DNA from 2 places in the Streptomyces sp. NPDC127100 genome. Region 2 is predicted to be linked to the other one. Evidence: predicted binding sites of a transcription regulator. Region 2 holds the regulator's gene; the other holds the start of a gene.
The links. Region 2 encodes HrcA, which represses chaperone genes, less so after heat shock. Its sites were predicted from a motif close to TTNGCACTCNGNNNNNCNGAGTGCNAA; they were not measured.

Region 1: groES (co-chaperone GroES) is a predicted target of HrcA. The motif match lies at 2,144-2,170, and genes of this name have one in related genera.

What each region holds. Positions count from the first base shown of each region.
Region 1 is NZ_JBHXFL010000003.1:220,693-235,275, reverse strand. Features, by position in the region: gene groL (chaperonin GroEL) at 1-1,558, opposite strand, end outside; gene groES (co-chaperone GroES) at 1,689-1,997, opposite strand; gene ACFWJB_RS05905 (polysaccharide deacetylase family protein) at 2,302-2,997, opposite strand; gene ACFWJB_RS05900 (polysaccharide deacetylase family protein) at 2,994-3,863, opposite strand; gene ACFWJB_RS05895 (methyltransferase domain-containing protein) at 4,035-5,210, shown strand; gene ACFWJB_RS05890 (RNA polymerase sigma factor) at 5,218-6,513, opposite strand; gene ACFWJB_RS05885 (YciI family protein) at 6,548-6,904, opposite strand; gene ACFWJB_RS05880 (LCP family protein) at 7,071-8,090, opposite strand; gene ACFWJB_RS05875 (LacI family DNA-binding transcriptional regulator) at 8,385-9,437, opposite strand; gene ACFWJB_RS05870 (glycoside hydrolase family 3 N-terminal domain-containing protein) at 9,592-11,940, shown strand; gene ACFWJB_RS05865 (hypothetical protein) at 11,971-12,228, opposite strand; gene tsaD (tRNA (adenosine(37)-N6)-threonylcarbamoyltransferase complex transferase subunit TsaD) at 12,225-13,331, opposite strand; gene rimI (ribosomal protein S18-alanine N-acetyltransferase) at 13,324-13,842, opposite strand; gene tsaB (tRNA (adenosine(37)-N6)-threonylcarbamoyltransferase complex dimerization subunit type 1 TsaB) at 13,884-14,537, opposite strand.
Region 2 is NZ_JBHXFL010000044.1:5,835-20,417, forward strand. Features, by position in the region: gene ACFWJB_RS29175 (SpoIIE family protein phosphatase) at 1-1,160, shown strand, start outside; gene hemW (radical SAM family heme chaperone HemW) at 1,188-2,420, shown strand; gene ACFWJB_RS29185 (DUF3097 domain-containing protein) at 2,452-3,249, opposite strand; gene ACFWJB_RS29190 (MBL fold metallo-hydrolase) at 3,284-4,009, opposite strand; gene hrcA (heat-inducible transcriptional repressor HrcA) at 4,172-5,188, shown strand; gene dnaJ (molecular chaperone DnaJ) at 5,189-6,325, shown strand; gene ACFWJB_RS29205 (nitronate monooxygenase) at 6,585-7,670, shown strand; gene ACFWJB_RS29210 (16S rRNA (uracil(1498)-N(3))-methyltransferase) at 7,667-8,416, shown strand; gene ACFWJB_RS29215 (hypothetical protein) at 8,424-8,810, opposite strand; gene ACFWJB_RS29220 (hypothetical protein) at 8,884-9,447, shown strand; gene ACFWJB_RS29225 (S41 family peptidase) at 9,533-12,736, shown strand; gene ACFWJB_RS29230 (histidine triad nucleotide-binding protein) at 12,903-13,256, shown strand; gene ACFWJB_RS29235 (ribonuclease Z) at 13,263-14,168, shown strand; gene ACFWJB_RS29240 (adenosine deaminase) at 14,189-14,583, shown strand, end outside.

The DNA of each region.
Region 1 (14,583 bases), on a different contig from region 2:
GGGTCTCGGTCGTCAGGAGGAGGGAGGCGATGGAGGCGGCGTTCTCCAGGGCGGAACGGGTGACCTTGACCGGGTCGATGACGCCGGCCTTGACCAGGTCGCCGTACTCGCCGGTCGCGGCGTTGTAGCCGTTGCCCTTCTCGAGCTCCGCCACCTTGGAGACGATGACGTAGCCCTCGAGGCCGGCGTTCTCGGCGATCCAGCGCAGCGGCTCGACGGCGGCCTTGCGGACGACCGACACACCGGTGGCCTCGTCGCCGGTCTTGTCGAGGTTGCCCTCGAGGACCTTGACGGCGTGGACCAGGGCGGAGCCACCACCGGAGACGATGCCCTCCTCGACCGCGGCGCGGGTCGCGGAGATGGCGTCCTCCAGACGGTGCTTGCGCTCCTTCAGCTCCACCTCGGTGGCGGCGCCGACCTTGATCACGCACACGCCGCCGGCCAGCTTCGCGAGGCGCTCCTGGAGCTTCTCGCGGTCCCAGTCGGAGTCCGTGTTCTCGATCTCGGCCTTGATCTGGGCGATGCGGCCCTCGACCTCGTCGCGCTTGCCGGCACCGTCGACGATCGTGGTGTCGTCCTTGGTGACGGTGATGCGGCGGGCGGTGCCGAGCACGTCCAGGCCGACCTGGTCGAGCTTGAGGCCGACCTCCTCGGAGATGACGGTGGCGCCGGTGAGGACGGCCATGTCCTGCAGCATCGCCTTGCGGCGGTCGCCGAAGCCCGGGGCCTTCACCGCGACGGCGTTGAAGGTGCCGCGGATCTTGTTCACGACGAGGGTGGAGAGCGCCTCGCCCTCGAGGTCCTCGGCGATGATCAGCAGCGGCTTGGAGGCACCCGCCTGGATGACCTTCTCCAGCAGCGGCAGCAGGTCCGCGATGGAGGAGATCTTGCCCTGGTTGATGAGGATGTAGGGGTCCTCCAGGACGGCCTCCATGCGCTCCTGGTCCGTCACGAAGTACGGCGACAGGTAGCCCTTGTCGAAGGCCATGCCCTCGGTGAAGTCCAGCTCCAGACCGAAGGTGTTGGACTCCTCGACGGTGATGACACCGTCCTTGCCGACCTTGTCCATGGCCTCGGCGATGAGCTCGCCGACCTGCTGGTCCTGGGCGGACAGCGCGGCCACGGCGGCGATGTCGGACTTCTCGTCGATCGGGCGCGCGGTGGCGAGGAGGTCCTCGGACACGGCGGCGACGGCCGCGTCGATGCCCTTCTTCAGCAGCGCCGGGGAGGCACCGGCGGCGACGTTCTTCAGACCCTCGCGGACCAGGGCCTGGGCCAGGACGGTGGCGGTGGTGGTGCCGTCACCCGCGATGTCGTTGGTCTTGGTCGCCACCTCCTTCACCAGCTGGGCGCCGAGGTTCTCGTACGGGTCCTCGATCTCGACCTCGCGGGCGATCGTGACACCGTCGTTGGTGATGGTGGGGGCGCCGAACTTCTTGTCGATGACGACGTTGCGGCCCTTGGGGCCGATCGTCACCTTCACCGTGTCGGCAAGCTTGTTGACGCCGCGCTCGAGGGCGCGACGGGCGTCCTCGTCGAACTTCAGGATCTTCGCCATGGGAGCGTGAGCCCTCTCGGAAATCTGATCTAACGGAAAACAGACTGCGCCCCTCGCGCCCGGCTTCTTATCGGTCGCGGGGGCCAGGGGCGCAGCTGTCGAGCAGAGTCGAGGTGAGTCGACCTACGGCTTACTTCTCGATGATCGCGAGCACGTCGCGGGCCGAGAGGACGAGGTACTCCTCGCCGTTGTACTTCACCTCGGTGCCGCCGTACTTGCTGTAGAGCACGACGTCGCCGACGGAGACGTCGAGCGGAAGACGGTTGCCGTCCTCGAAGCGGCCCGGGCCCACGGCCAGGACGACGCCCTCCTGGGGCTTCTCCTTGGCGGTGTCCGGAATGACCAGGCCCGAAGCCGTGGTCTGCTCGGCGTCGAGCGGCTGGACCACGATGCGGTCCTCGAGCGGCTTGATGGCAACCTTGGAGCTGGTGGTCGTCACGATCCGACCTCCCCCTTCGGAGATCTCACGGGGTTAACTGTCTGAGGTGGCGACCAGGTGGATCCGTCGTCGCGGGTGCCGGACCTGCCCGTCGCGTAGTTGGCACTCTCCAGGGGGGAGTGCCAGACCCGAGACTATGACCGCGATTAGCACTCGGTCAAGCGGAGTGCCAATGCATGCGGCGCGTCGTGGGACTTTCCCGTCCGAGCGCCGGGTTTGTGACGCACCCTCGGCGTGGCGCGGGCGCCCCCCGGGGGCTGGAGGCGCTGCCTCGGCCGGGAAGTCGCCGGCCGTCCGCCGAAGGTCAGAGGTAGTCCTCCAGGCGGCCCACCCGGAGGTCCTGCCGCTCGATCCGGCGCAGCAGGTGCTCCGTGCGGGACGGGGCGGTGACCGAGACGATGTCGCCGGGGTGGAGGCGGTGGTCGCCGCGGGTCCAGGTCAGGTCGCCGTCGGCGTCCAGCTCGGCCCGCCACAGGACGACGGCCGTGATGCCGCAGTCGGCGGCGGCCCGCAGGGTCGTCGGGTCGTACCGCCCGTGGGGCGGGCGCAGGAGGCGGGGGCGGACGCCGAAGCGGGAGTGGAGCTTGGTCTGCTGGCCGCAGATCTCGGCGCGCTGGCCGGCGTAGGGCAGGCCGCGCAGGGCGCGGTGGTCCAGGGTGTGGTTCTGCAGGCTCGCGCCGACGGAACGCAGCCGGGCGAAGCGGCCGTACGCCGGCCCGGCCACGGTGTCGGAGAGGAACAGGGTGACCGGGAGCCGCCGTTCGCGGACGAGGCCCGCGAGGCGGGGGTCCCGGTCGGCGCCGTCGTCGTAGGTGAGGAAGACGACCCGGTCGGCGGTGCGGACGTGGTCCAGGACGGGCGGCGGCGCGTGTCCCCCGCCGCCCGCCCGGGCCGCCTTGCCGGCCGTGGGGTGGCCGGCGGGGCCGGCGAACGGGGCGCAGCCGGTGAGCAGTACGGCTGCCAGGGCGGCCCCGGCCGGCCGGAACCGCCCGCGCCTCACAGGTAGTCCTCCAGCCGGGCCACCGCGTATCCGGCGGCGGTGATCCGGTCCAGGAAGCGGCGGACCATGTCCGTCATCGTGCCGTCCCAGTCGTCGCGGCCCCGGAAGTGGGTGAGGACGATGTCACCCGGGTGGAGGTCCTGGTCCCACTCGCGGTACTCCCAGTGGTCGACGTAGACCTCCTCGTTCCAGATCGGCGCGTACCTGACGCCGCAGGACCTGGCGGCGCGCAGGGTGTCCCGGTTGTAGTTGCCGAAGGGCGGGCGGAAGAGGGCGGGGCGCTTGCCGTAACGCTTCTCGATCACCTCCTGCATGCCGCAGATCTCGCGTCTCTGCTGCTCGTAGGAGAGCGCCGGGAGGTAGGGGTGGCTCAGGGTGTGGCTGTTGAGGGTGACCCCGCGGGTCTGCATCTCCTCGAAGTAGCCGTAGTCGTCCTTGATCTCGTCGTCGGTGAGGAAGACCGTGTACGGGATCCGCAGCTCGCTCATCATGCGCAGGAAGGCCGGGTCCTTCTCGGCGCCGTCGTCGATGGTGAGGAAGACGACCCGCTCCTCGGTGGGGACGGTGGTGAAGACCGGCGGGAGGTCCTCCTGCCCGTCCACCTCGAAGCCCTCCCGCGCCGTGATCCGCGGCTTCTCGGCGGGGGGCGGCGGGGCCGTCAGCGGGACCTGCCGCAGGTTCCAGCGTTCGGCGGCGGCGACCCGGGCGGTCTGCGCCGCGCGCAGCCGGGACGCGTAGGTGTCGAGCGCGCGGGCCGGGGGCGCCTCGAGGGGCTGCTGCCCGGGGGCGCCCCGGACCCCGGTGGTGTCCTGCGCACAGGCGGAGGCGAGGGCGGCGACGAGGAGCACGGCGAGGCCGCCGCGCACCCGGGCCCCCGGAGACGTCCCGGAAGCCGCCCGGGGCACCCCGGACGCCCGGCTTTTGTCATTTTGTACGACTAGTCGCATGGTGCCGGATCCTCGCAGCCCCGGGCTGCTGGCCGGCCCCCGACACCGCGCCGCGGGCACACCATCCACCGACTGGCCCACAATGGGCCGGTGAACGACCTCGACGCCCTCCACGCCCTGCTCACCCCCGACGGCCGCGCCCTGCTCGACGAGGTCCGCGACACCGACCCCGCGCGGGAGCTGGCCGTCGCCACCCGGCTGCGCCGCGACCACCCGGCCGGGCTGGTGTCGGCGGCGCTCGGGCAGGCGCGGCTGCGGCAGCGGGCGGTGGCGAAGTTCGGGGCCGAGGACGCCGGGCGGATGTTCTTCACGCCGAACGGGGTGGAGCAGTCGACCCGGGCGAGCGTGGCGGCGTACCGGGCGGAACGCCTCAAGGAGCTGGGCATCACCTCGGTCGCCGACCTGTGCTGCGGGATCGGCGGCGACGCGATCGCGCTGGCCCGCGCGGGCATCCGGGTCCTGGCCGTCGACCGCGACCCGGCGACGGCGGGGGCCGCCCGCGCCAACGCCGAGGCGCTCGGGCTGGCCGACCTGGTCGAGGTGCGCGAGGCGGACGTCACCGAGGTGGACACGAGCGGGTACGACGCCGTCTTCGTCGACCCGGCGCGGCGCGGCGGACGGGGCCGGATCTTCGATCCCGAGGCGTACTCGCCGCCGCTGTCCTGGGCCGTGGAGGCCGCCCGTAAGGCGCCGCGCGCCGCCGCGCTGAAGGTGGCGCCCGGCATTCCGCACGAGGCGGTGCCGGACGACGCCGAGGCCGAGTGGATCTCCGACGGCGGGGACGTGAAGGAGGCGGTGCTGTGGTTCGGCACCGCGCCGGGGGCGGTCCGGGCGACGCTGCTGCCGGGGCCGCGCACCCTGCTCGGCACCGGCCTGCCCGACCCGGAGGTCCGCACACCCGGCCGGTACCTGTACGAGCCCGACGGTGCCGTCATCCGGGCCCATCTGGTCGCCGAGGTCGCCGCACGGGTGGGCGGCGGGCTGCTCGACGCGACCATCGCCTACGTCACCGCGGACGACCTGGTGCCGACGGCGTACGCCACGGCGTACGAGATCACCGACCGGATGCCCTTCAACGTCAAGAAGCTGAAGGCGCTGCTGCGGGAGCGCCGGGTCGGCACGCTCACCGTGAAGAAGCGCGGCTCGGCGGTCGAGCCGGAGGAGCTGCGCCGCAAGGTCAGGCCCCAGGGGCCGAACGCGGCCACGGTGTTCATGACCCGGGTCGCGGGGGCGCCGACGATGCTGATCGGGCACCCGGTGCGCTGACGGCGTCTCAGCCGCACTCCCGTGCGCGGCGGGCCAGCAGGTCGCGTTCGCGTTCGTTGCGGGTCAGGGACGCGGCGCGTTCGAACTCCGAGCGGGCCTCCGCCGTACGGCCCAGGCGCAGCAGCAGGTCGGCGCGGACGCTGGGCAGCAGGTGGTAGCCGCGCAGGGCGGGTTCGGCCGCGAGGGCGTCGACGAGGGCGAGCGCCGGGGCCGGACCCTCGGCCATCGACACGGCGACCGCGCGGTTGAGTTCGACGACCGGGGACGGGGCGCGGGCCGCGAGCAGCCCGTACAGCGTGGCGATGCGCGGCCAGTCGGTCTCCTCGTAGGTGAACGCCATGGCGTGGCACGCGGCGATGGCGGCCTGGAGCGCGTACGGGCCGGGGGCACCGGCGGCGTGGGCGTTCGCGCGGGCGAGGGCGGTGATGCCGCGGGCGATGAGCATGCGGTTCCAGCGGCGGCGGTTCTGGTCCCTGAGCAGGACGGGGGCGCCGTCGGGGCCGGTGCGGGCGGCGGTGCGGGACGCCTGGAACTCGAGCAGCGCGGTCAGGCCGTGGACCTCGGGTTCCTTCGGCATGAGGGCGGACAGCACACGGGCCAGGCGCAGCGCGTCCTCGCACAGGCCGGGCCGCAGCCAGTCGTCGCCGGCGGTGGCCGCGTAGCCCTCGTTGAAGATCAGGTAGATGACCTCCAGGACCGAGCCGAGCCGGGCCGTCCGCTCCGGTCCGTACGGGACCTCGAAGGCGACGTTCCGTGCCGCCAGCGTCCGCTTGGCGCGCACGATGCGCTGCGCGACCGTCGGTTCCGGTGCCAGGACGGCGCGGGCGATCTCGGTGGTGGTCAGGCCGCCCAGCAGGCGCAGCGTCAGCGCGATGCGCGCCTCGGCGGACAGCACCGGGTGGCAGGCCGTGAAGACGAGCCGCAGCAGGTCGTCGTCGATGCCGTCCGGGTCGGCGGGCTCCTCCGGCGGGGCGGCGACGGGCAGGTCCCGGCCGATCTCCGCCAGCTTGCGGGCGTAGGTCTCCCGGCGCCGGACCAGGTCGACGGCGCGGCGCCGGGCGGTGGTCGTCAGCCAGGCGCCCGGACGGTCGGGCACCCCGTCGCGGGGCCACTGCTCCAGGGCCGCGACCAGCGCGTCCTGCGCGATCTCCTCGGCGATGCCGACGTCCCGGACGACGCGGGCGACGCCGGCGACCACGCGCGGGTACTCCAGCCGGAAGACCGTCTCGATCGCCTCCGTGGTCCGGTCGGAGGCGGTGGTGCCGCGCGGGGCGGCCGTGGGCTGTGGCTTCACAGCCCACATGCAACACCCTCGCGCGCCCGGAACGAAGCGGACGTCAGCCCTCCATGATCTCCCGCACCTCGCAGGTCACCGTCCAGTGCTCCTCGTGGACCTTCAGGAAGCGCTTGGTCCACTCGATCGCCTCGGCCATGTCCTTGGCCTGCATCAGCGCGTAGCCGCCGATGACCTCCTTGGTCTCGGTGAAGGGACCGTCGGTGACGGAGAGCTGCCCGGCCTCGTAGTGGACGCGGGTGCCCTGGGCGGTGGGGGTCAGCCCGGCGGTGTCCAGCAGGACGCCGGCCTTCGTCATCTCCTCCATCAGCTCCCCCATGCGCTGCATCAGCTCCGGGCTGGGGCCGCCGGCGGGGGTGTTGTTCTCGTCGATGCGCACGAGCGACAGGTAGCGGGGCATGGTGACTCCTCGGTCGGTGGTCCGGGACCGGGTCGCTCCCGGCCTCTCACCCGTACGTCGAACGGGAGGGCCGTGGATCGACAGCGCCCCGGATTTTTCCCGAGAATTTTTTCCGGCCTCCGTCCCGGCCGCATCCGCACCGGCATCCTCGCAGGTCAGAGGTGGTTCAGCGGAGCGACTCCCACAGCTTCCGGGCGTCCGGTTCCCGGGCCACCACCCGGTTGGTGTCCCACGGTGCCGGATCGACCGGCATCGTCACCGTCCGCACGGCGTCCTCCGACAGGCCCGCGAGGCTGCGGCCGAGGTCCGTCAGCTCGCCCAGCGAGTCCAGCCCGGTGTCGGTGGTCAGGCTGCCGGTGACCGCGTCGGCGACCCGGTACAGCCGGGCGGGGTCGGTGAGCAGGCCGGCGTCGGAGATCCGGCCCAGCAGCGCCTTGACGAGTTTCTGCTGGAGTCCGATGCGGGCGAGGTCGCTGCCGCCGGCCAGCCCGTACCGGGTGCGGGCCAGCCCGAGGGCCTGGGTGCCGTCGAGGTGGTGGGTGCCGGCGTCCAGGTGGAGGTGGGACTTGTCGTCGTCGATGTCCACGTCGGTGGTGACGGTGACGCCGCCGAGGGCGTCGACCAGTTCGGCGAAGCCGGAGAAGTCGATCTCGATGTAGTGGTCCATGCGGACGCCGGTGAGCGACTCGACGGTCTTGACCGCGCAGACGGGCCCGCCCAGGGCGTACGCGGTGTTGAACATCGCGCCGTCGGCCTCCGCGCTCGTGCCGCCGGACGGCAGCGGGCAGGACGGGCGGGTGACGAGCGTGTCGCGCGGGATGCTGACGACGGTGGCGGAGGTCCGGCCGGCGTCGAGGTGGACGACCATCGCCGTGTCGGACCGGGCGCCCTCGCTGTCGCCGCCGCCCAGTTCCCGGTTCTCCTCGCCGCTGCGCGAGTCCGAGCCGAGGACGAGGAGGTTCAGCGCACCGCTGGGCGGCGCGGACGCGGAGGCGGAGGGGGCGGTGAGGGGCCGGACGGGCCGGTCGTCGCCGAGCGCGCCGTCGATGTCGACGCTTCTGATGTTGCCGTTCAGGTGCCAGTACGCCCAGCCCGCCGCGGCGATGCCCAGCAGCAGGGCGCCCGCCAGGGCGAGGCCCGCGGTCCTGATCGCCGAACGTCCGTTCCGACCCGCCCGCGCGGCCATGCGCCCGCCCCCGCCCGTTCCGCTCGCGTCCCCACCCGAGTGCCCCGTCCAGGAGGAACATAAGTCCGAATTATCGGGGGCGGGTAGACGCGCACGGCATTCTGCGGAAATTCTCAGACTTCTCGCCCCGTGGGCGGACGGAGCGAAGGTGACCGGACCGAGGGTGACCGAACCGAGCCCGAACGGACCGAGCCGGAACGGACCGGCGAGTGGCGGCCGGCGAGGTGGGGGCCGACGGGCACCGAAACCTTTCGCGAATGTTTCGACCCGGCGTTCGGCCGGCCGTCGGCCACCTCAGGCGGCCGGCGGCCGTGCCGTACTGCTGCGCACCTCCAGGCTGGTGGCCAGCTCCACCCGGGTGGCCGCGGCCGGGCCGTCGTCGCGGCCGAGGTCCAGCACGAGACGGGCCGCCGCCTCGGCCATCTCCGTGAGCGGCTGCCGCACGGTCGTCAGCGGCGGTCCCACCCAGCGCGCCACCGGCAGGTCGTCGAACCCGACCACGCTCAGGTCCTGCGGGATGCGCAGCCCCAGTTCGCGCGCGGCCTCGTAGAGCCCGAGCGCCTGGAGGTCGTTGCCGGCGAAGACCGCGGTCGGCCGGTCGGCGCGGCGCAGCAGTTCCAGGCCCTGGCGGTAGCCGGCCTCGTGGTGGAAGTCGCCGGTCACGATCAGCTCCGGGTCGACCGGCAGCCCGGCCGTCTCCAGGGCGGCCCGGTAGCCGTCGACGCGGGCGCGGCTGCACATCATCCGGGTGGGGCCGCTGATCGCTCCGATGCGGGTGTGCCCCAGGTCGATCAGGTGGCGGGTGGCGGCGAGGCCGCCCTGCCAGTTGGTGGCGCCGATGGACGGCACGTCGGCACCCGGGTCGCCGGCCGGGTCCATGACCACGAACGGGATGGAGCGGCTGGTCAGCAGGGCCCGCTGGGACTCGTCCAGCCCCGACAGCACGAGGACGACGCCGTGCGGGCGGCGGGCGGCGACCTGGTCGGCCCAGGTCCTGCCGGGTGTGAGGCGGCCGGCGCTCTCGGAGAGCACGACGCTGAGCCCCGCGTCCCGCGCCACGTTCTCCACACCCCGGATGACCTCCATCGCCCAGGCGCTCTCCAGCTCGTGGAAGACCAGGTCGATCAGGGGCGAGCGGGTCGCCTCGGCCCGCCTGCGCCGGTAGCCGTGGGCCCGCAGCAGGTCCTCCACGCGGGCCCGGGTCGCGGGGGCGACGTCGGCGCGGCCGTTGAGGACCTTCGAAACAGTCGGTGCCGACACACCGGCCTCGCGGGCGATCTCGGCGAGGGTCGCGGTCTGCGCGGACCGCCTCTGCGGCCGTGTTTCGGCGGGCTGCGGGGATGTCATGGCGGCGATCGTAACCCCGCTGCCCCTCTTGACGAAGACTTCCCCCGGCCATAGGTTTCCGGAACATTCGATGGTTACGTCGAAACATTCGCAGTCGTTCGTGACCAAGCGTTCGTGAGAGGGCAGCCGTCCCGTCCACCCCGACAGGAGTTCCATGACCACCGCGCCCTGGCGTGACCCCGCCCTGCCCGCCGCCGCCCGCGTCGACGACCTCCTGGCCCGGATGACCCTGGAGGAGAAGGCCGCACAGCTGTACGGCGTGTGGGTGGGCGCCGCCACGGACGGCGACGGCGTCGCCCCGCTCCAGCACGAGATGACCGCCGACCACGACTGGGACGAGCTGATCACCCACGGTCTCGGCCAGCTCACCCGCCCGTTCGGCACCGCCCCCGTCGACCCGGCCCTCGGCGCGCGGGCCCTCGCCCGCGCCCAGCACCGCATCCGCGAGGCCGGCCGCTTCGGCATCCCGGCGCTCGCCCACGAGGAGTGCCTGGCCGGCTTCACCGCCTGGCGGGCCACCGCCTACCCGGTGCCGCTGGCCTGGGGCGCCGCCTTCGACCCCGACCTGGTCGAGGAGATGGCCCGGCGCATCGGCCACGACCTGCGCTCGGTCGGCGTCCACCAGGGCCTCGCCCCCGTCCTGGACGTCGTGCGGGACCCGCGCTGGGGCCGGGTGGAGGAGACGATCGGCGAGGACCCGTACCTGGTCGGCACGATCGGCAGCGCCTACGTCCGGGGCCTGGAGTCGGCCGGGGTCGTCGCCACGCTCAAGCACTTCGCCGGGTACGCCTCCTCGGCCGGCGCCCGCAACCTGGCCCCGGTGCGGGCGGGCGTGCGGGAGTTCGCCGACGTGACGCTCCCGCCGTTCGAGCTCGCGCTGCGCGAGGGCGGCGCCCGGTCGGTGATGGCGGCTTACACGGAGACGGACGGTGTCCCCGCCTCGGCCGACCCGGCACTGCTGACCGGCCTGCTGAGGGACGAGTGGGGCTTCACCGGCACGGTGGTCGCCGACTACTTCGGCATCGGCTTCCTGGAGTCCCTGCACCGGGTCGCCGGCACCCCCGCCGAGGCGGCCCACCTGGCCCTCGCGGCCGGCATCGACGTGGAGCTGCCGACGGTGCGCTGCTACGGCAGGCCCCTGCTGGAGGCGGTCCGGGCGGGCGAGGTCCCCGAGGAACTGATCGACGTGTCGGCCCGCCGCGTGCTGCTCCAGAAGTGCGAACTGGGCCTGCTGGACGAGGACTGGACGCCCGAGCCGGCCGGCGGCCCCGGCCCGGTCGACCTGGACTCCCCCGCCAACCGCGCCCTGGCCCGCCGGCTGGCCGAGGAGTCGGTGGTGCTCCTGGACAATCCCGACGGCGTCCTGCCGCTCGCCCCCGACGCCCGGATCGCGGTGGTCGGCCCGCGGGCCGCCGACGCCCTGGCCATGCTGGGCTGCTACTCCTTCCCGTCCCACGTCCTCCCCCACCACCCCGGGGTGCCTGCGGGCATCGACATCCCGACCGTGCTGGACGCCCTGCGGGCCGAACTGCCCGACGCCAAGGTGACGTTCACCGAGGGCTGCGACACCTCCGGGCCGGACACGTCGGGCTTCGAGGAGGCGGTGGCGCGGACCGCCGAGGCCGACGTGTGCGTCGCGGTCCTGGGCGACCGGGCCGGACTGTTCGGGCGGGGCACCTCCGGCGAGGGCTGCGACGTCAGCGACCTCAGGCTGCCCGGGGTCCAGGGCGCGCTGCTGGACGCGCTCGTCGCGACGGGCGTGCCGGTGGTCCTGGTGCTGCTGACCGGGCGCCCCTACGCGCTCGGCCGCTGGCACGGGCGGCTCGGCGCCGCCGTGCAGGCGTTCTTCCCCGGCGAGGAGGGCGGCCCGGCGGTGGCGGGCGTGCTGTCGGGCCGCGTCTCCCCCTCCGGCCGCCTCCCGGTGAGCGTGCCGCACCTGCCCGGCGGCCAGCCGTGGACCTATCTCCAGCCTCCGCTGGGCCTGGCCGGCGAGGTCAGCAACCTCGACCCGACCCCGCTGTACCCCTTCGGCCACGGCCGCTCGTACACGACGTTCGCGTGGGAGGGCCCCACCGGCGGCCCGCAGGACGGCACGGAGAACGGCCCGCAGGACGGCGTGGAGATCGGCACGGACGGCTCGTACGACGTGTCGGTGACCGTGCGCAACACCGGTGACCGGTCCGGCGCCGAGGTGGTGCAGCTCTACCTGCACGACCCGGTGGCGTCGGTGACCCGCCCGGACGTCCGCCTGATCGGCTACCGGCGGCTGGAGCTGGCGCCCGGCGAGGCCCGCCGGGTGACGTTCCGGTTCCACGCCGACCTCTCGGCGTTCACCGACCGCTCGGGCCGCCGGACCGTCGAACCCGGTGCCCTGGAACTGAGGTTGGCGGCGTCCAGTGCGGACGTCCGCCACACGGCGCGGCTGACGCTCACCGGCCCGGCACGGGTGCTCGGACCGGACCGGCGGCTGCGCTGCGACGCGGAGGTGTCACCGGCGCTCTGACGCCGCCGGCGCCGGCGCGGGCGCTCCGGGTCAGTCCGCGGCCACCGACTCGAACCGCCACCGGTGCACCGCCCGCGTGACCAGGCTCCCGTCCGGCTCCGGCAGTTCGGGCAGGTCGGCGTCGTAGGCGGCGTCCCACCAGGTGACGACGAGGACCCGGTCCTGCGGGGCGCGCAGCGTCTCCCGGCGCAGCGGCCTGCCGTCCAGGGGCTGCGCCCGCGCCCAGGCCAGCAGGTCCTCGCCCCGGCCGGGCACGGCCCGCGCCTCCCACATCAGCGCGACGGTCACGGGTAGAGGTTCTCCTTGGCCGTCTCGTGGACGTGGTCGTGCGTGTGGCCCTGCCCCGGCACGTGCGGGTCCGTCACCGGCAGCGAGGAGTCCGCCGACAGGTCCCAGTCGGAGGCGGCCCGGTTCCGGGCGACCATCTCGGCGCCGAGGGCGGCGACCATGGCGCCGTTGTCCGTGCACAGCTTGGGCCGCGGCACGCGCAGCCGGATGCCGGCCGCCTCGCAGCGCTCCTGCGCCAGGACCCGCAGCCGCGAGTTGGCGGCCACGCCGCCGCCGATCATCAGGTGGTCGACGCCCTGGTCCTTGCAGGCCCGCACCGCCTTGCGGGTCAGCACGTCCACGACCGCCTCCTGGAAGGAGGCCGCCACGTCCCGCACCGGCACGTCCTCGCCCGCCGCCCGCTTGGCCTCGATCCAGCGGGCCACGGCCGTCTTCAGCCCGGAGAAGGAGAAGTCGTACTGCGGGTCGCGCGGCCCGGTGAGTCCGCGCGGGAACGCGATCGCCTTCGGGTCGCCCTCGCGCGCGTACCGGTCGATGACCGGGCCGCCGGGGAAGCCCAGGTTCAGCACGCGGGCGATCTTGTCGAAGGCCTCGCCGGCCGCGTCGTCGATGGTGGCGCCCATCGGCCGGACGTCGGAGGTGATGTCCGTCGACAGCAGCAGCGAGGAGTGCCCGCCGGAGACCAGCAGCGCCATGGTCGGCTCGGGCAGCGGCCCGTGCTCGAGCTGGTCGACGCAGATGTGGGAGGCGAGGTGGTTGACGCCGTACAGGGGCTTGCCGAGCGCGTAGGCGTACGCCTTGGCCGCCGAGACGCCGACCAGCAGGGCGCCGGCCAGGCCGGGGCCGGCGGTGACGGCGATGCCGTCGAGGTCGCGGGCGCTGACGCCCGCCTCCTTCAGCGCGCGGTCGATGGTGGGGACCATCGCCTCCAGGTGGGCGCGGCTCGCCACCTCGGGGACGACGCCGCCGAACCGGGCGTGCTCGTCGACGCTGGAGGCGACGGCGTCGGCCAGCAGGGTGGTGCCGCGCACGACACCGACACCGGTCTCGTCGCAGGAGGTCTCGATCCCCAGTACGAGAGGTTCGTCGCGTGAGTCAGCCATGGTTGTCGGTTCCTTGTACGGGGTCGGCGCCCGCGGCGGGGCCGCCGCCGGGCGCTGTGGTCAGGCGCATCACCAGGGCGTCCACGTTGCCCGGCTGGTAGTAGCCGCGCCGGAAGCCGATGGGTTCAAAACCGAAGCGCTCGTACAGCCGCTGCGCACGGGTGTTGTCCACCCGGCACTCCAGCAGCACTTCCGTGCTCTCGAAGGCGGTGGCCGCCCGCAGCAGTTCGGTCAGCAGCCGCGCGCCGAGTCCGGTGCCCCAGTGGTCGCGGGCGACGGCGATGGTCTGCACGTCGGACTGCTCGCCGGAGGCGACGAGGCCCGCGTAGCCCACGATGCGGTCGCCGTTCGCGCCGGCCTCGTCCGGCAGCACCGCGACGACGTACTTCCGGGTCGCGCCCGGCCCGCGCGCGTGGGCCAGCTCGGACCAGAACATCCCCCGCGACCAGGCGTCCTCCGGGAACAGCTCCCGCTCCAGCCGGAGCACCGGGTCGATGTCCCACCAGCGCATCTCGCGCAGCACGGCGTCCACGGTCGAGGTCACGGGCCCGGTCACCTGGGGGTGACCACCTTGTAGTTCTTGGGGACCTGGGCGTCCGGCCGGCGCAGGTACATCGGCCGGGGCGCGGGCAGTTCCTCACCCGCCGCGAGCTTCTCGGCGGCCAGGCGGGCCAGGGCGGCGGCGGACACGTGCTCGGGCTCGTGCGCCCGCGGGAAGGTGTCCGGGTACAGCAGGGCGCCGGCGCCGACGGCGGGCAACCCGGCCACCTGCTCGGCGATGTCGGCGGGACGGTCGACCGCCGGATCGGTGAGACGGGTGCGGGAGTCGGCGTAGCGGGCCCAGTAGACCTCCTTGCGGCGGGCGTCCGTCGCCACCACGAAGGGACCCTCCAGGTCGGCCGCGTACGCCAGTCCGTCCAGCGTGCACACGCCGTGCACGGGGACGCCGAGCGCGAGCCCGAAGGTGTCCGCGGTCATCAGGCCGACGCGCAGCCCCGTGTAGGGGCCGGGGCCGATGCCGGCGACGACGCCGGTGACGGCGTCGAGTCGCAGTCCGGCCTCGGCGAGGACCCGGTCGACGGCGGGGAGCAGCAGCTCACCGTGCCGGCGTGCGTCCACCTGGCTCGACGAGGCGATGACGTCCGTACCGTCGTGCAGCGCGACGGTCACGGCGGGCGTGGCGGTATCCAGAGCGAGCAAGAGCACGCAAACAGCCTACGGCGCCCGCGGGCCCGTGTCGGACGGCCGGGTC
Region 2 (14,583 bases):
AGGCCCTGGGCCGGGGAGCCTGGGGCGACGACACCGGGGCGGCCGTCGGAGCACGGCTGGCCCGCGTCTGGCATGCCGCCGAGAGCCGCGTCGACGCCCTGTGGCCGGCCCTGGAGAAGGCCCCGCCCCGCGCCCGCGACCCGTGGCGTTCCGGCCCCGTCGTCCACCCCTGGCCCGGCGACGCGCTCGGTCCGCACGGCGCCGCGCTCGCCTACCGCCTCGTCACCGGCGGCCGGCCGCTGGGCACCCTGGTCATCGGGCGGGCCGGCACCTCCCGCTTCCCCGACGAGATCAGCGGCCTGGTCGAGGACCTCAGCCGCCGGGTGGCGCTCGCCATCGGCGCCGCCCGCCAGTACGCCCGCCAGGTCACCATCAGCGCCGTCCTCCAGCGCGGTCTGCTGCCGGGCGCCGTCGCCGAGATCCCGGGCGTGCGCAGCGCCCTCGTCCACGAGCCGTGCGACAAGGGCGGACCCAGCGGCGACTTCTACGACCTCTTCCAGGCCGGCGACGGCCGCTGGTGCTTCACCATCGGCGACGTCCAGGGCAAGGGCCCCGAGGCCGCCGTCGTCATCGGGCTCGCCCGGCCCTGGCTGCGGCTGCTGGCCCGCGAGGGGTACGGCGTCCCCGACGTCCTCGACCGCCTCAACCAGCTCCTCCTCGACGACGCCACCGAGGCCGCGGACGCCGCCGCCCGCGCCCTCATCGCCGCCGGAGGCCGTCCGGTTGCCCCGGGCGACGGACCGCAGACCCGCTTCCTGTCCCTGCTCTACGGCGAGCTGGTCCCCGCCGGCGACGGCGTCGTCCGCTGCACCCTCGCCTCCGCCGGGCACCCGCTGCCCCTGCTGCTCGCCCCCGACGGCACCGTCCGCACGGTCGCCGGGCCGCAGACCCTCCTCGGCGTCCTCGAGGACGCGACCTACACCAGCGAGACCTTCGAGCTGCGGTCCGGCGAGACCCTGCTGTGCGTCACGGACGGCGTCACCGAGCGGCGCAGCGGCTCCCGCCAGTTCGACGACGGCGACGGGCTCGCGGATGCGCTCGCCGGGTGCGCGGGGCTGGACGCCGGACTGGTCGCCGAGCGCATCAGGCGGCTGGTGCACGAGTTCGGGGCCCGGCCCCCGGAGGACGACCTGGCGCTGCTGGTGCTCCAGGCCGAGTAACCGCGGCCGTACGGGACAATGGAACGCATGCCCTCCGCACTCCCCGACGGCGAACCCGTCCCCGCCGACGGCGCGCTGCCCGCGTCCGCGCTCGCCGGCGCCGCCGACCGCCCCCTCGGTTTCTACCTGCACGTCCCGTACTGCGCGACCCGCTGCGGCTACTGCGACTTCAACACCTACACCGCGACCGAGCTGCGCGGCACCGGCGGCGTCCTCGCCTCCCGCGACAACTACGCCGAGACGCTCGTCGACGAGGTCCGCCTGGCCCGCAGGGTGCTCGGCGACGACCCGCGCGAGGTCCGCACGGTCTTCGTCGGCGGCGGCACGCCCACCCTGCTGGCCGCCGGTGACCTGGTGCGGATGCTGCACGCGATCCGCGACGAGTTCGGCCTCGCGGCCGACGCGGAGGTGACGACGGAGGCCAACCCGGAGTCGGTCGACCCGGCGTACCTCGCCACCCTGCGCGAGGGCGGCTTCAACCGGATCTCCTTCGGCATGCAGAGCGCCCGGCAGCACGTCCTGAGGATCCTGGACCGCACCCACACCCCGGGCCGCCCCGAGCGTTGCGTCGCCGAGGCCCGCGCGGCCGGCTTCGACCACGTCAACCTCGACCTGATCTACGGCACCCCGGACGAGTCCGACGACGACTGGCGGGCCTCGCTGGACGCGGCGCTCGGCGCCGGACCGGACCACGTCTCCGCGTACGCCCTGATCGTGGAGGAGGGCACGCAGCTCGCCCGGCGCATCCGCCGCGGCGAGGTCCCGATGACCGACGACGACGTGCACGCCGACCGGTACCTGATCGCCGAGGAGACGCTGTCCGGGGCGGGCTTCGACTGGTACGAGGTGTCGAACTGGGCGACCTCCGACGCGGGGCGGTGCCTGCACAACGAGCTGTACTGGCGGGGGGCCGACTGGTGGGGTGCCGGACCCGGCGCGCACTCGCACGTGGGCGGGGTGCGCTGGTGGAACGTCAAGCACCCGGGGGCGTACGCGGGGGTGCTGGCGGCGGGGAAGTCGCCGGGGGCCGGGCGTGAGGTGCTGACGGACGAGGACCGGAGGGTGGAGCGGATCCTGCTGGAGCTGCGGCTGCGCGAGGGGGTGCCGCTGTCGCTGCTGCGGGAGGAGGGCCTCGCGGCCTCGCGCCGGGCGCTGGCGGACGGGCTGCTCCAGGAGGGGCCGTACGGGGAGGGGCGGGCCGTGCTGACCCTGCGCGGGCGGCTGCTGGCGGACGCGGTGGTGCGGGACCTGGTCGACTGACCGGGCTCCCTCCCGCCCGGCTGCGGGGGACTCAGGCCGTCACGAAGTCGATCAGTTCCTCCACGCGGCCCAGCAGTTCCGGCTGGAGGTCCTTGTAGGACCGCACGTGCCCCAGGATGTGCTGCCAGGCGGCCCCCGTGTTCTCCGGCCAGCCCAGCGCCCGGCACACCCCCGTCTTCCAGTCCTGGCCGCGCGGCACCCGCGGCCAGGAGGCGATGCCCAGGGAGGACGGCTTCACCGCCTCCCAGATGTCGATGTAGGGGTGGCCCACCACCAGCGCGTGCTCGCTCGTCACCGCCTCGGCGATCCGCCACTCCTTCGACCCCGGCACCAGGTGGTCCACCAGGACGCCCAGCCGCGCGTCCGGGCCCGGCGCGAAACCGTCGACGACGGACGGCAGGTCGTCGACCCCCTCCAGGTACTCCACGACCACGCCCTCGACCCGCAGGTCGTCGCCCCAGACCTTCTCGACCAGCTCGGCGTCGTGCCGCCCCTCGACGTAGATGCGGCCGGCGCGGGCCACGCGCGCCCGGGCGCCGGGGACGGCCACCGAACCGGACGCCGTACGGGTGGGCCGTACCGGACCCGCCGCCGGCCTGACCAGGGTCACCGCACGGCCCTCCAGCAGGAAGCCGCGCGGCTCCATCGGGAACACCCGGTGCTTGCCGAAGCGGTCCTCCAGCGTCACCGTCCCCGCCTCGCAGGAGACCACCGCGCCGCAGAAGCCGGTGCCGGGCTCCTCGACCACCAGACCGGGGTCGGCCGGGACCTCGGGCACCGGCTGCGGCTTCTTCCACGGCGGGGTCAGATCGGCGGAGTACTGGCGCATTCTGCCGACGATACGAGGAACGCCCGCGCCGTGATCAACGCGACACGCCGAAGCGGGCGGCCAGCGCGTCCCGCTGGGCCCGGACGAACGCCGCGTCCACCACCGCCCCGTGCCCGGGAACGTACAGCGCGTCCTCGCCGCCCAGGCCGAGCAGCCGGTCGAGGGCGGCCGGCCAGCGGGCCGGTACGGCGTCGGGCCCCGCCTGCGGCTCGCCGGACTCCTCGACCAGGTCCCCGCAGAAGACGACCGCGGGGTCTCCCGGCACCAGCACCGCGAGGTCGTGCCCGGTGTGCCCGGGGCCCACGTCGGCCAGCACCACCCGCCGGCCGCCGCCCAGGTCGAGCGTCCGCTCGCCGGACACCTCGTGGCGCACCGGGACGAGGGCGTCCGCGGCCTCCTCCGCGAGCCGGGCGTCCAGGCCGTGGGCCACCGCGTCCGCGCGCAGCGCCTCCCGGCCCCCCGCGAGGACCGCGGCCACGCCCGCCGCCCCGAAGACCTCCGCGCCCGCGAACGCCGCGGCGCCGAGGACGTGGTCGAAGTGCGCGTGGGTCAGCGCGAGATGCGTCACACGGCGACCGGCGAGCTCCCGCGCCGCCCCGCGCAACCGCGCGCCCTCGCCGAGGCCCGACCCGGCGTCGACCGACAGCGCCGCGTCCGCGCCGACGACCAGCCCCGCCGTGCAGTCCCACCCCGGCAGGCGGCACCGCCCCACCCCGGCCGCCAGCCGCTCCCACCCCAGGTCTTCCCAAGTCACCGTCACGGCGCCGACGCTAGCGCCGGAGGGCCCCGGTCACGACGGCGGCGCCCCGCCCTTGCCGGGGGCGTACCCCGCGGCCGTACACTGGGCCGGGGAAGTCTGGCACTCGAACACGGTGAGTGCCAGGGAGAACACCGGGCGGACGGCTTTTTGGAGGTGTGCGCGATGCTCAGTGAACGCAGGCTGAAGGTGCTGCGCGCCATCGTCCAGGACTACGTCGGCACCGAGGAGCCCGTCGGCTCCAAGGCCCTCACCGAGCGGCACAACCTCGGCGTGTCCCCGGCCACCGTGCGCAACGACATGGCGGCCCTCGAGGACGAGGGCTTCATCGCCCAGCCGCACACCAGCGCGGGGCGCATCCCGACCGACAAGGGCTACCGGCTCTTCGTCGACCGGCTGGCCGGCGTCAAGCCGATGACCGCGCCCGAGCGGCGCGCCATCCAGAACTTCCTGGAGGGCGCCGTCGACCTCGACGACGTGGTGGCCCGCACGGTGCGGCTGCTCGCGCAGCTCACCCGGCAGGTCGCCGTCGTGCAGTACCCCTCGCTGACCCGGTCGACCGTGCGGCACGTGGAGTTGCTCTCCCTGGCGCCCGCGCGCCTGATGCTCGTGCTGATCACGGACACCGGGCGGGTCGAGCAGCGCATGGTCGACTGCCCGGCGCCGTTCGGGGAGGCGTCCCTGGCGGATCTGCGCGCGCGGCTCAACAGCCGGGTCGCGGGCCGCCGGTTCTCGGACGTCCCGAGCCTGGTCGAGGATCTGCCGGAGGCCTTCGAGGCCGAGGACCGCGGTACGGTCTCCACGGTGCTCTCCACACTGCTGGAGACGCTGGTCGAGGAGAACGAGGAGCGGCTGATGATCGGCGGCACCGCCAATCTCACCCGCTTCGGGCACGACTTCCCCCTCATGATCCGGCCCGTCCTGGAGGCACTGGAGGAGCAGGTCGTGCTCCTCAAGCTGCTCGGCGAGGCGAAGGATCCGGGCGTGACCGTCCGTATCGGTCATGAGAACGCCCACGAAGGACTCAACTCCACGTCCGTCGTGTCGGTGGGCTACGGTTCGGGCGGCGAGGCGGTTGCCAAGCTCGGCGTGGTCGGACCGACCCGCATGGACTACCCGGGAACGATGGGAGCGGTACGCGCAGTGGCACGGTACGTCGGACAGATCCTGGCGGAGTCGTAGGTGGCCACGGACTACTACGCCGTACTCGGCGTACGCCGCGACGCGTCCCAGGACGAGATCAAGAAGGCGTTCCGGAGGCTCGCCCGCGAGCTGCACCCGGACGTCAACCCCGATCCGAAGACCCAGGAGCGGTTCAAGGAGATCAACGCCGCCTACGAGGTGCTGTCGGACCCGCAGAAGAAGCAGGTCTACGACCTCGGCGGCGACCCGCTCTCGCAGGCCGGCGGAGCGGGCGCGGGCGGCTTCGGCGCGGGTGGCTTCGGGAACTTCTCGGACATCATGGACGCGTTCTTCGGTACGGCGTCGCAGCGCGGTCCGCGCTCGCGCACCCGCCGGGGCCAGGACGCGATGATCCGCCTCGAGGTCGAGCTGGACGAGGCCGCCTTCGGGACGACCAAGGACATCCAGGTCGACACGGCCGTCGTCTGCAACACCTGCAACGGCGAGGGCGCGGCCCCCGGCACCTCGGCCCAGACATGTGACATGTGCCGCGGCCGCGGTGAGGTGTCGCAGGTCACCCGGTCCTTCCTGGGTCAGGTCATGACCTCCCGCCCCTGCCCCCAGTGCCAGGGCTTCGGCACCGTCGTCCCCACCCCGTGCCCCGAGTGCGCGGGCGACGGCCGGATCCGCTCGCGGCGCACCCTGACCGTGAAGATCCCGGCCGGTGTGGACAACGGCACCCGGATCCAGCTCGCGGGCGAGGGCGAGGTCGGCCCCGGCGGCGGCCCCGCCGGCGACCTGTACGTGGAGATCCACGAGCTGCCGCACTCGACCTTCCAGCGCCGCGGCGACGACCTGCACTGCACGGTCACCATCCCGATGACGGCGGCGGCCCTCGGCACGAAGGTGCCGCTGGAGACGCTCGACGGCATGGAGGAGGTCGACATCCGGCCCGGCACCCAGTCCGGCCAGTCGATCCCGCTGCACGGGCGCGGCGTCACCCACCTGCGCGGCGGCGGCCGGGGCGACCTCATCGTCCACGTCGAGGTCACGACCCCGACCAAGCTCGACCCCGAGCAGGAGCGCCTCCTGCGGGAGCTGTCCAAGCTGCGCGGCGAGGAACGGCCCCAGGGCCAGTTCCAGCCCGGTCAGCAGGGCCTGTTCTCCCGGCTGAAGGACGCGTTCAACGGGCGCTGACGGGGTGCGCTGTCGGGTGGCTGCGGCCGGCGGTGTCGTGCTCTTCGGGGGTGCGCGCCGGTCTGCCGGGGGTCCGGGGGTGGTCCCCCGGGCGGACACGGTCAGCCCGGTCAGCAGGGCCTGTTCTCCCGGCTGAAGGACGCGTTCAACGGGCGCTGACACGGGCCGCCGCCAGGGGCTTCGCGGTGCGGATGCTCCTGGCGTATGCCGGCGGAAGCCCGGATTCGGACTCGTGCGGAGGACGTGACAACATGCGCTCATGTCCTCCGCACTGACCGATCTCTTCCCCTACCCGATCGTGCAGGCGCCCATGGCGGGCGGCGTCTCCGTGCCGCAGCTCGCCGCCGCGGTGTGCGAGGCGGGAGGGCTGGGGTTCCTGGCCGCCGGGTACAAGACCGCGGACGGGATGTACCAGGAGATCAAGCAGGTGCGGGGGCTGACCGCCCGCCCCTTCGGCGTCAACCTCTTCGTGCCGCAGCCGGAGACGGCCGACCCCTCCGCCGTCGGCGTCTACGCCCACCAGCTCGCCGGTGAGGCCGCCTGGTACGGGACCGAGCTCGGCGACCCCGACTGCGGCCGGGACGACGGCTACGACACCAAGCTCGCGGTGCTGCTGGACAACCCGGTGCCGGTGGTGTCGTTCCACTTCGGCGTGCCGAGTCCCGAGGTCGTCGACTCGCTCCACCGCGTCGGCACGTTCACCCTGGTCACGGCGACCACCGCCGACGAGGCCCGGGCCGTCGAGCGGGCCGGCGCCGACGCGGTGATCGCGCAGGGCGTCGAGGCCGGCGGACACCAGGGCACCCACCGCGACCATCCGGAGACCGGCGGCGCCGGGATCGGGCTGCTGTCGCTGCTCGCCCAGATCCGCGAGGCGGTGAGCCTGCCCGTCGTCGCCGCCGGCGGCATCATGCGCGGCGCCCAGATCGCCGCGGTGCTCGCGGCCGGCGCGAGCGCGGCCCAGCTCGGCACCGCCTTCCTCGCCACCCCCGAGTCCGGCGCGCACGCCCTCCACAAGGAGGCGCTGACCAACCCGCTGTTCGTCCGCACCGAACTGACCCGCGCCTTCTCCGGCCGCCCCGCCCGCGGCCTGGTCAACCGCTTCCTGCGCGAGCACGGCCCGTACGCCCCCGCGGCCTACCCGGAGGTGCACCACCTCACCTCGCCGCTGCGCAAGGCCGCGGCGAAGGCGGGCGACGCGCAGGGCATGGCGCTCTGGGCGGGACAGGGCCACCGGATGGCCCGGGAGCTGCCCGCGGGGCAGCTCGTGGAGGTGCTGGCCGCCGAACTCGCGTCCGCGGGAACGGCGTTGTCGCAGTACGTGACGGGAGGTACGGGCCGATGACGGCTCCGGTGTTCGTGGTCGACTCGCTCGGGCCGGGGGACCTGGCCGGCGGTGAGTACGTCCTGGGCGGCCCCGAGGGACGGCACGCCGTCTCCGTGAAGCGGCTGCGGCCCGGCGAGGACGTCGTCCTCACCGACGGGCGCGGGCGCTGGGCCGAGGGCGTGGTGAAGGCCGCCGAGGGCAAGGACCGCCTGGTCGTGACCGGGCTGGACGGCGTCCACGAGGAGCCGCCGGAGCAGCCCCGCGTCACCGTCGTCCAGGCCCTGCCCAAGGGGGACCGGGGAGAGCTGGCCGTCGAGACGATGACCGAGGTCGGGGTCGACGCGATCGTGCCGTGGGCGGCGTCCCGCTGCGTCACGCAGTGGAAGGGCGAGCGCGGCCTGAAGGCGCTCGGCAAGTGGCGGGCGACGGCCCGGGAGGCCGGCAAGCAGTCCCGCCGGGTCCGCTTCCCCGACGTCGCGGACGCGGCGAGCGGCAAGCAGGTTGCGTCACTTCTGGCCGACGCCGCCTTCGCCGCCGTGCTCCACGAGAGCGGCGAGGAGCCGCTGGCCGCCGCCGAACTCCCCGCCTCCGGCGACATCGTGCTGGTCGTCGGCCCCGAAGGGGGTGTGTCGCCGGAGGAGCTGGCGCTCTTCGCGGCGGCCGGTGCGAAGCCCTACCGCCTCGGACGCAGCGTGCTGCGCACCTCCACCGCCGGCACCGCGGCGACCGCCGTCCTCCTGGCCCGCACCGGCCGCTGGTCCTGACGGGGCGTCACCCGGCGGTGGCGGCGGGCGCCGACGCCACCGCGGGGAACAGCTCCCAGCCGTCCAGCTCCACCGGACGGCCCCCGTCGCCGGGCAGCAGGCCGCGCCGGCCCGCCTCGTCCACCAGCGCCCGTACGACACCGGGTTCGCGCAGGTTGAGCAGGTTGCCGCGGCCGTCGGCCACGCAGCCCTCGAACCAGGAGTCGCCCTCGGTGGTGTACCGGCCCGAGCCCGGTTCGCCCGCCGGGAAGACGATCCGGACGCGGACGCCGTCGCGGTACAGCGTGAGGGCGTCGCGCCAGACGCCGTCGCGGCCCCTCCGCTGCCGGTGGCTCCACAGGTACGTCGTCCGTTCGTCCACGACGAGCCTGCGCCGTCTGCGGTCGTTGCCCATGCGCCGCACGGTAGCGAGGAGTGGCCGTATGCGCTCTACCGGTGCGCCCCGCACCAGTGGCAGGCTGCCCTCCATGGGGGCATTGAGGCGGATTTGGCGCATCCCGAGCATCCCGAGCACGCCGAGCAGCGTGCCGGGCGGTCGGCGCGTGGCGCCGATGGTGGCCGTCGCGGTCGTCGCCGTGGGCGGGCTCGTCGCCTGCGACCCGGGCGGACTCGGCTCGGCGACGGTGGCGTACACGACCGACCGGACCGTGACCGGGGAACTCGACCGGCGCGACGCCGGGGTGCGGTGGCTCACGTGCACCGCGTCCTCCACAAGCGACGGGACCACCGCCCCGGCGGGCGAGAACACCGTCGCCTCCGTGCACTGCCAGGGGAAGACGGACGACGGGCGGGACATCACCGTCGACGGCAAGGTCACCCGCGTCGTCAACGGCGCCTGCGTGCGCGGCGACCTGACCGCCGAGGTGGGCGGCAAGCAGTGGTTCCACGTCAAGGGACTGGGCAACTGCGACGCCGGGACCTCCCCGCCCGCGAAGGACCCCGCCGGACAGCGGCCGGGCCCCACGGTCACCGTCACCCGGACCATCTGGTGCCCGGACGATCCGCACTGCCGGCCCGTGGAGGGCAAGTAGCCCGCCGGGCGCGGCCGTCGCCTCCCGCGCATCGGCGGGAAGTGATCCGAACCCCTGTCGATCGACCCCCGCCCCTGCATAGGCTGTGCGGGTGACTCAGCCCGCAGCGCCTGCCTACCTCCGCTTTCCGCACCCGCACGGCGAGTTGGTCGCCTTCACCGCCGAGGACGACGTGTGGCTCGCCCCGCTCGACGGCGGCCGGGCCTGGCGGGTCAGCGCCGACAACATGCCGGTGAACCACCCGCGCATCTCGCCCGACGGCACCACCGTCGCCTGGACGTCCACCCGCGACGGCGCCCCCGAGGTGCACGTCGCGCCCGTCGACGGCGGCCCGGCCCGACGCCTCACGCACTGGGGCGGCATGCGGACCCAGGTGCGCGGCTGGACCCCGGAGGGACGGGTCCTCGCCCTCAGCACCCACGGCCAGGCCAGCCTGCGCCGCAGCTGGGCCCGAGCCGTCCCGCTGGACGGCGGACCCGCCGCCACCCTGCCCTACGGGCCCGTCGGCGACGTCGCGTACGGGCCGCACACCGTGCTGCTGTCCGTGTCGATGGGCCGCGAGGCCGCCTGGTGGAAGCGGTACCGGGGCGGCACGGCGGGCAAGCTGTGGATCGACGCCGGGGACGACGGCGAGTTCACGCGGCTGCACGCCGACCTCGACGGCAACATCGAGTACCCGTTCTGGGCCGGCGGGCGGATCGCCTTCCTCTCCGACCACGAGGGCACCGGCGCCCTCTACTCCTCCCTCGCCGACGGCTCCGACCTGCGCCGGCACACGCCGCTCGACGGCTTCTACGCCCGGCACGCCGCGACCGACGGCACGCGGGTCGTCTACTCCAGCGCCGGTGAGCTGTGGACGCTGGACGACCTGGACGGCGCCGAGCCGCGCCGGCTCGACATCCGGCTCGGCGGCTCGCGCGCCGACCTCCAGGCCCACCCGGTCGACGCCGCCCGCTGGTTCGGCTCCGCGTCCCCCGACCACACCGCCCGCGGCAGCGCCGTCGCGGTGCGCGGCGGCGTCCACTGGGTCACCCACCGCGCCGGCCCGGCCCGCGCCCTGGCGGCCACGCCCGGTGTCCGCGCCCGGCTGCCGCGCACCTTCCGCGCCGACGGCGAGGAGTGGGTGGTGTGGGTGACGGACGCCGAGGGCGACGACGCGCTGGAGTTCGCGCCCGCCACCGGCCTCGCGCCCGGCGCCACCCCGCGCCGCCTCGCCGCCGGGCAGCTCGGCCGGGTCCTCGGCCTCGCCGTGGCACCCGACGGCAGCCGCGCCGCCGTCGCCTCGCACGACGGGCGGGTGCTGCTCGTCGAGCGCGAGACCGGCGAGGTCCGCGAGGTCGACCGCAGCGAGGACGGTGACGCCTCCGGCCTCGTCTTCTCGCCCGACTCCGCCTGGCTCGCCTGGTCCCACCCCGGCCCCGACCCGCTGCGCCAGCTCAAACTCGCCAACACCACCGACCTGTCGGTGAGCGAGGCGACCCCGCTGCGCTTCCGCGACTACTCGCCGGCCTTCACCCTGGACGGCAAGCACCTCGCCTTCCTCTCCACCCGCTCCTTCGACCCGGTCTACGACGAGCACGTCTTCGACCTGGCCTTCGTCGAGGGCGCCCGCCCGTACCTGATCACGCTGGCCGCGACCACCCCCTCGCCCTTCGGCCCGCAGCGCCACGGCCGCCCCTTCGAGACCCCGGACCGCGAGGAGACCCCCGACAGCGAGGGCACCCCGACGACCCGCATCGACATCGAGGGCCTCGCCGACCGCATCGTGCCCTTCCCGGTGGAGGCCGCCCGCTACTCCCGGCTGCGCGCCGCCAAGGACGGCGTCCTGTGGCTGCGCCACCCGGTCATCGGCGTCCTCGGCGCCTCCCGCGCCAACCCGGACGACCCCGACCCGCACACCGAGCTGGAGCGCTACGACCTCGCCCAGCAGCGCGTCGAGCACCTCGCGGGCGACGCCGACCACTTCGAGGTCAGCGGCGACGGCAAGCGGGTGCTGCTGTGGACCGACGGACGGCTCAAGGTCGTGCCCAGCGACCGGCGGGCCTCGGGCGACGAGGACAGCGACACCAACATCACCGTCGACCTGGGCCGGGTCCGGCAGACCGTCGACCCGGCCGCCGAGTGGCGCCAGATGTACGACGAGACCGGCCGCATCATGCGGGACAACTTCTGGCGGCCCGACATGAACGGCGTCGACTGGGACGGCGTCCTCGACCGCTACCGGCCCGTCCTGGACCGCGTCGCCACCCACGACGACCTGGTCGACCTCCTGTGGGAGGTGCACGGCGAGCTCGGCACCTCGCACGCCTACGTCACCCCGCGCGGCGGCCACGGCGGCGGCACCCGGCAGGGCCTGCTCGGCGCGGACGTCTCCCGCCACGAGGACGGCACCTGGCGCATCGACCGCGTCCTGCCCTCGGAGACCTCCGACCCCCACGCCCGCTCCCCGCTCGCCGCGCCCGGCGTCGCGGTGCGGGCCGGCGACGCGATCGTCGCGGTCGCGGGTCAGCCCGTCGACCCGGTCACCGGGCCCGGCCCGCTGCTCGTCGGCACCGCCGGCAAGCCGGTCGAGCTGACCGTCTCCCCGTCCGGCGGCGGCGACCTCCGGCACGCCGTCGTCGTCCCCCTCGCCGACGAGGAGCCGCTGCGCTACCACGCCTGGGTCGCCGACCGCCGCGCCCACGTCCACGAGAGGTCCGGCGGCCGGCTCGGCTACCTGCACGTCCCCGACATGCAGGCGCCCGGCTGGGCGCAGATCCACCGCGACCTGCGGGTCGAGGTGGCCCGGGAGGGCCTCGTCGTCGACGTGCGCGAGAACCGGGGCGGGCACACCTCCCAGCTCGTCGTGGAGAAGCTGGCCCGGCGGATCGTCGGCTGGGACCTGCCGCGCGGCATGCGGCCGCTCAGCTATCCGATGGACGCCCCCCGCGGCCCGGTCGTCGCCGTCGCCAACGAGTTCTCGGGGTCCGACGGCGACATCGTCAACGCCGCGATCAAGGCGCTCGGCATCGGACCGGTCGTCGGCACCCGCACCTGGGGCGGCGTCATCGGCATCGACAGCCGCTACCGGCTGGTCGACGGCACGCTGATCACGCAGCCCAAGTACGCCTTCTGGCTGGAGGGCCACGGCTGGGGCGTGGAGAACCACGGCGTCGATCCGGACGTCGAGGTGCCGCAGCGTCCGCAGGACCACGCGGCGGGCCGCGACCCCCAACTGGACGAGGCGATCCGGCTGGCGCTGGAGGCGCTGGAGCAGACCCCGGCCAAGACCCCGCCGAGCCTGCCGTAGCCGCCGGCGGACGCCGTGCGCCGGGCGGGCGTGCTCCCCACGCCCGCCCGTGCCGCCGCCGGGGCACCGCCCGGGCCGTCCGGGCACGGGAGGAGCACGACCGCCCGCGGGCCGCGGCGGACTCGATACGATGCCGTTCAGAAGATCACCACCGTAAGGAGCGCCCATGTCCGGCGAGCCACAGGACGACTGCCTGTTCTGCAAGATCGTCGCGGGTCAGATCCCTGCGACGATCGTCCGGGAGACGGACACCACCGTCGCCTTCCGCGACATCAACCCCCAGGCGCCCACCCACGTCCTGGTGATCCCCAAGGCGCACTACCGCGACGCCGCCGCCCTCGCCGCCGGCGCCCCGCAGCTCGCCGCCGACGTGCTGTGCGAGGCCCAGGCCGTCGCCGACGACGAGAAGCTGGACAGCTACCGCATCGTCTTCAACACCGGCTCCGGCGCCGGTCAGACCGTCTGGCACGCGCACGCCCACATCCTCGGCGGCCGCGGCCTCCAGTGGCCCCCCGGCTGACCGACGATGTCCGTGCGTGAACTCGTCGTCCTCGGCACCGCCAGCCAGGTCCCGACCCGGCACCGCAACCACAACGGCTACCTGCTGCGCTGGGACGGCGAGGGGCTCCTGTTCGACCCCGGTGAGGGCACCCAGCGCCAGATGCTGCGCGCCGGGGTCGCCGCGCACGACCTGAACCGGATCTGCGTCACGCACTTCCACGGCGACCACAGTCTCGGTCTCGCCGGCGTCGTCCAGCGCATCAACCTGGACCGGGTCCCGCACGAGGTGACCGCCCACTACCCGCGCTCCGGGCAGCGCTTCTTCGACCGCCTGCGGTACGCCACCGCCTACCGCGAGACGGTCGCCCTCACCGAGGCGCCGGTCGACACGGACGGGCCGCTCGCCGTCACCCCCGCCTACACGCTGGAGGCCCGCCGGCTCTCGCACCCGGTCGAGTCCTACGGCTACCGGCTCACCGAGCCCGACGGCCGCCGCATGCTGCCCGCGCGGCTGGCCGCGCACGGCATCAAGGGGCCCGACGTGGGCCGCATCCAGCGCGAGGGCTCCCTGCACGGCGTCCCGCTGGACGAGGTCAGCGAGGTCCGCCGCGGCCAGCGGTTCGCGTTCGTCATGGACACCCGGCTGTGCGCGGGGGTCCACGAGCTCGCCGAGGGCTGCGACCTCCTGGTCATCGAGTCGACGTTCCTCGACGAGGACGAGGAGCTCGCCACCGAGCACGGCCACCTCACCGCCGGCCAGGCGGCGCGGGCCGCCCGGGAGGCGGGCGTGCGCCACCTCGTCCTGACCCACTTCAGCCAGCGCTACGCGGACCCGGAGGAGTTCGAGCGGCAGGCGAGGGCGGCCGGCTACGAAGGCGAGCTGACGGTGGCCCGCGACCTGATGCGAGTGCCGGTTCCGAAACGTCGGTGAAGTCGCCGTACCATGCTCTGATGCCCCTGCCCAAAGCTGAACTGCACCTCCACATCGAAGGCACCCTGGAGCCGGAGCTGGCCTTCGAGCTCGCCGCCCGCAACGGGGTCGCCCTCCCGTACGCGGACACGGACGCCCTGCGCGAGGCCTACCGGTTCGAGGACCTCCAGTCCTTCCTGAACCTGTACTACGAGCTCATGGCCGTCCTGCGCACCGAGCGGGACTTCGAGGACCTCGCCGACGCCTACCTGGCCCGCGCCGCCGCGCAGGGCGTACGGCACGCGGAGATCTTCTTCGACCCGCAGGCGCACCTCGCCCGGGGCGTGGGGATGGGCACGGTCGTGGAGGGCCTGTGGCGGGCGCTGGGCCGCAGCCGGGAGAAGCACGGCGTCTCCACCCGGCTGATCATGTGCTT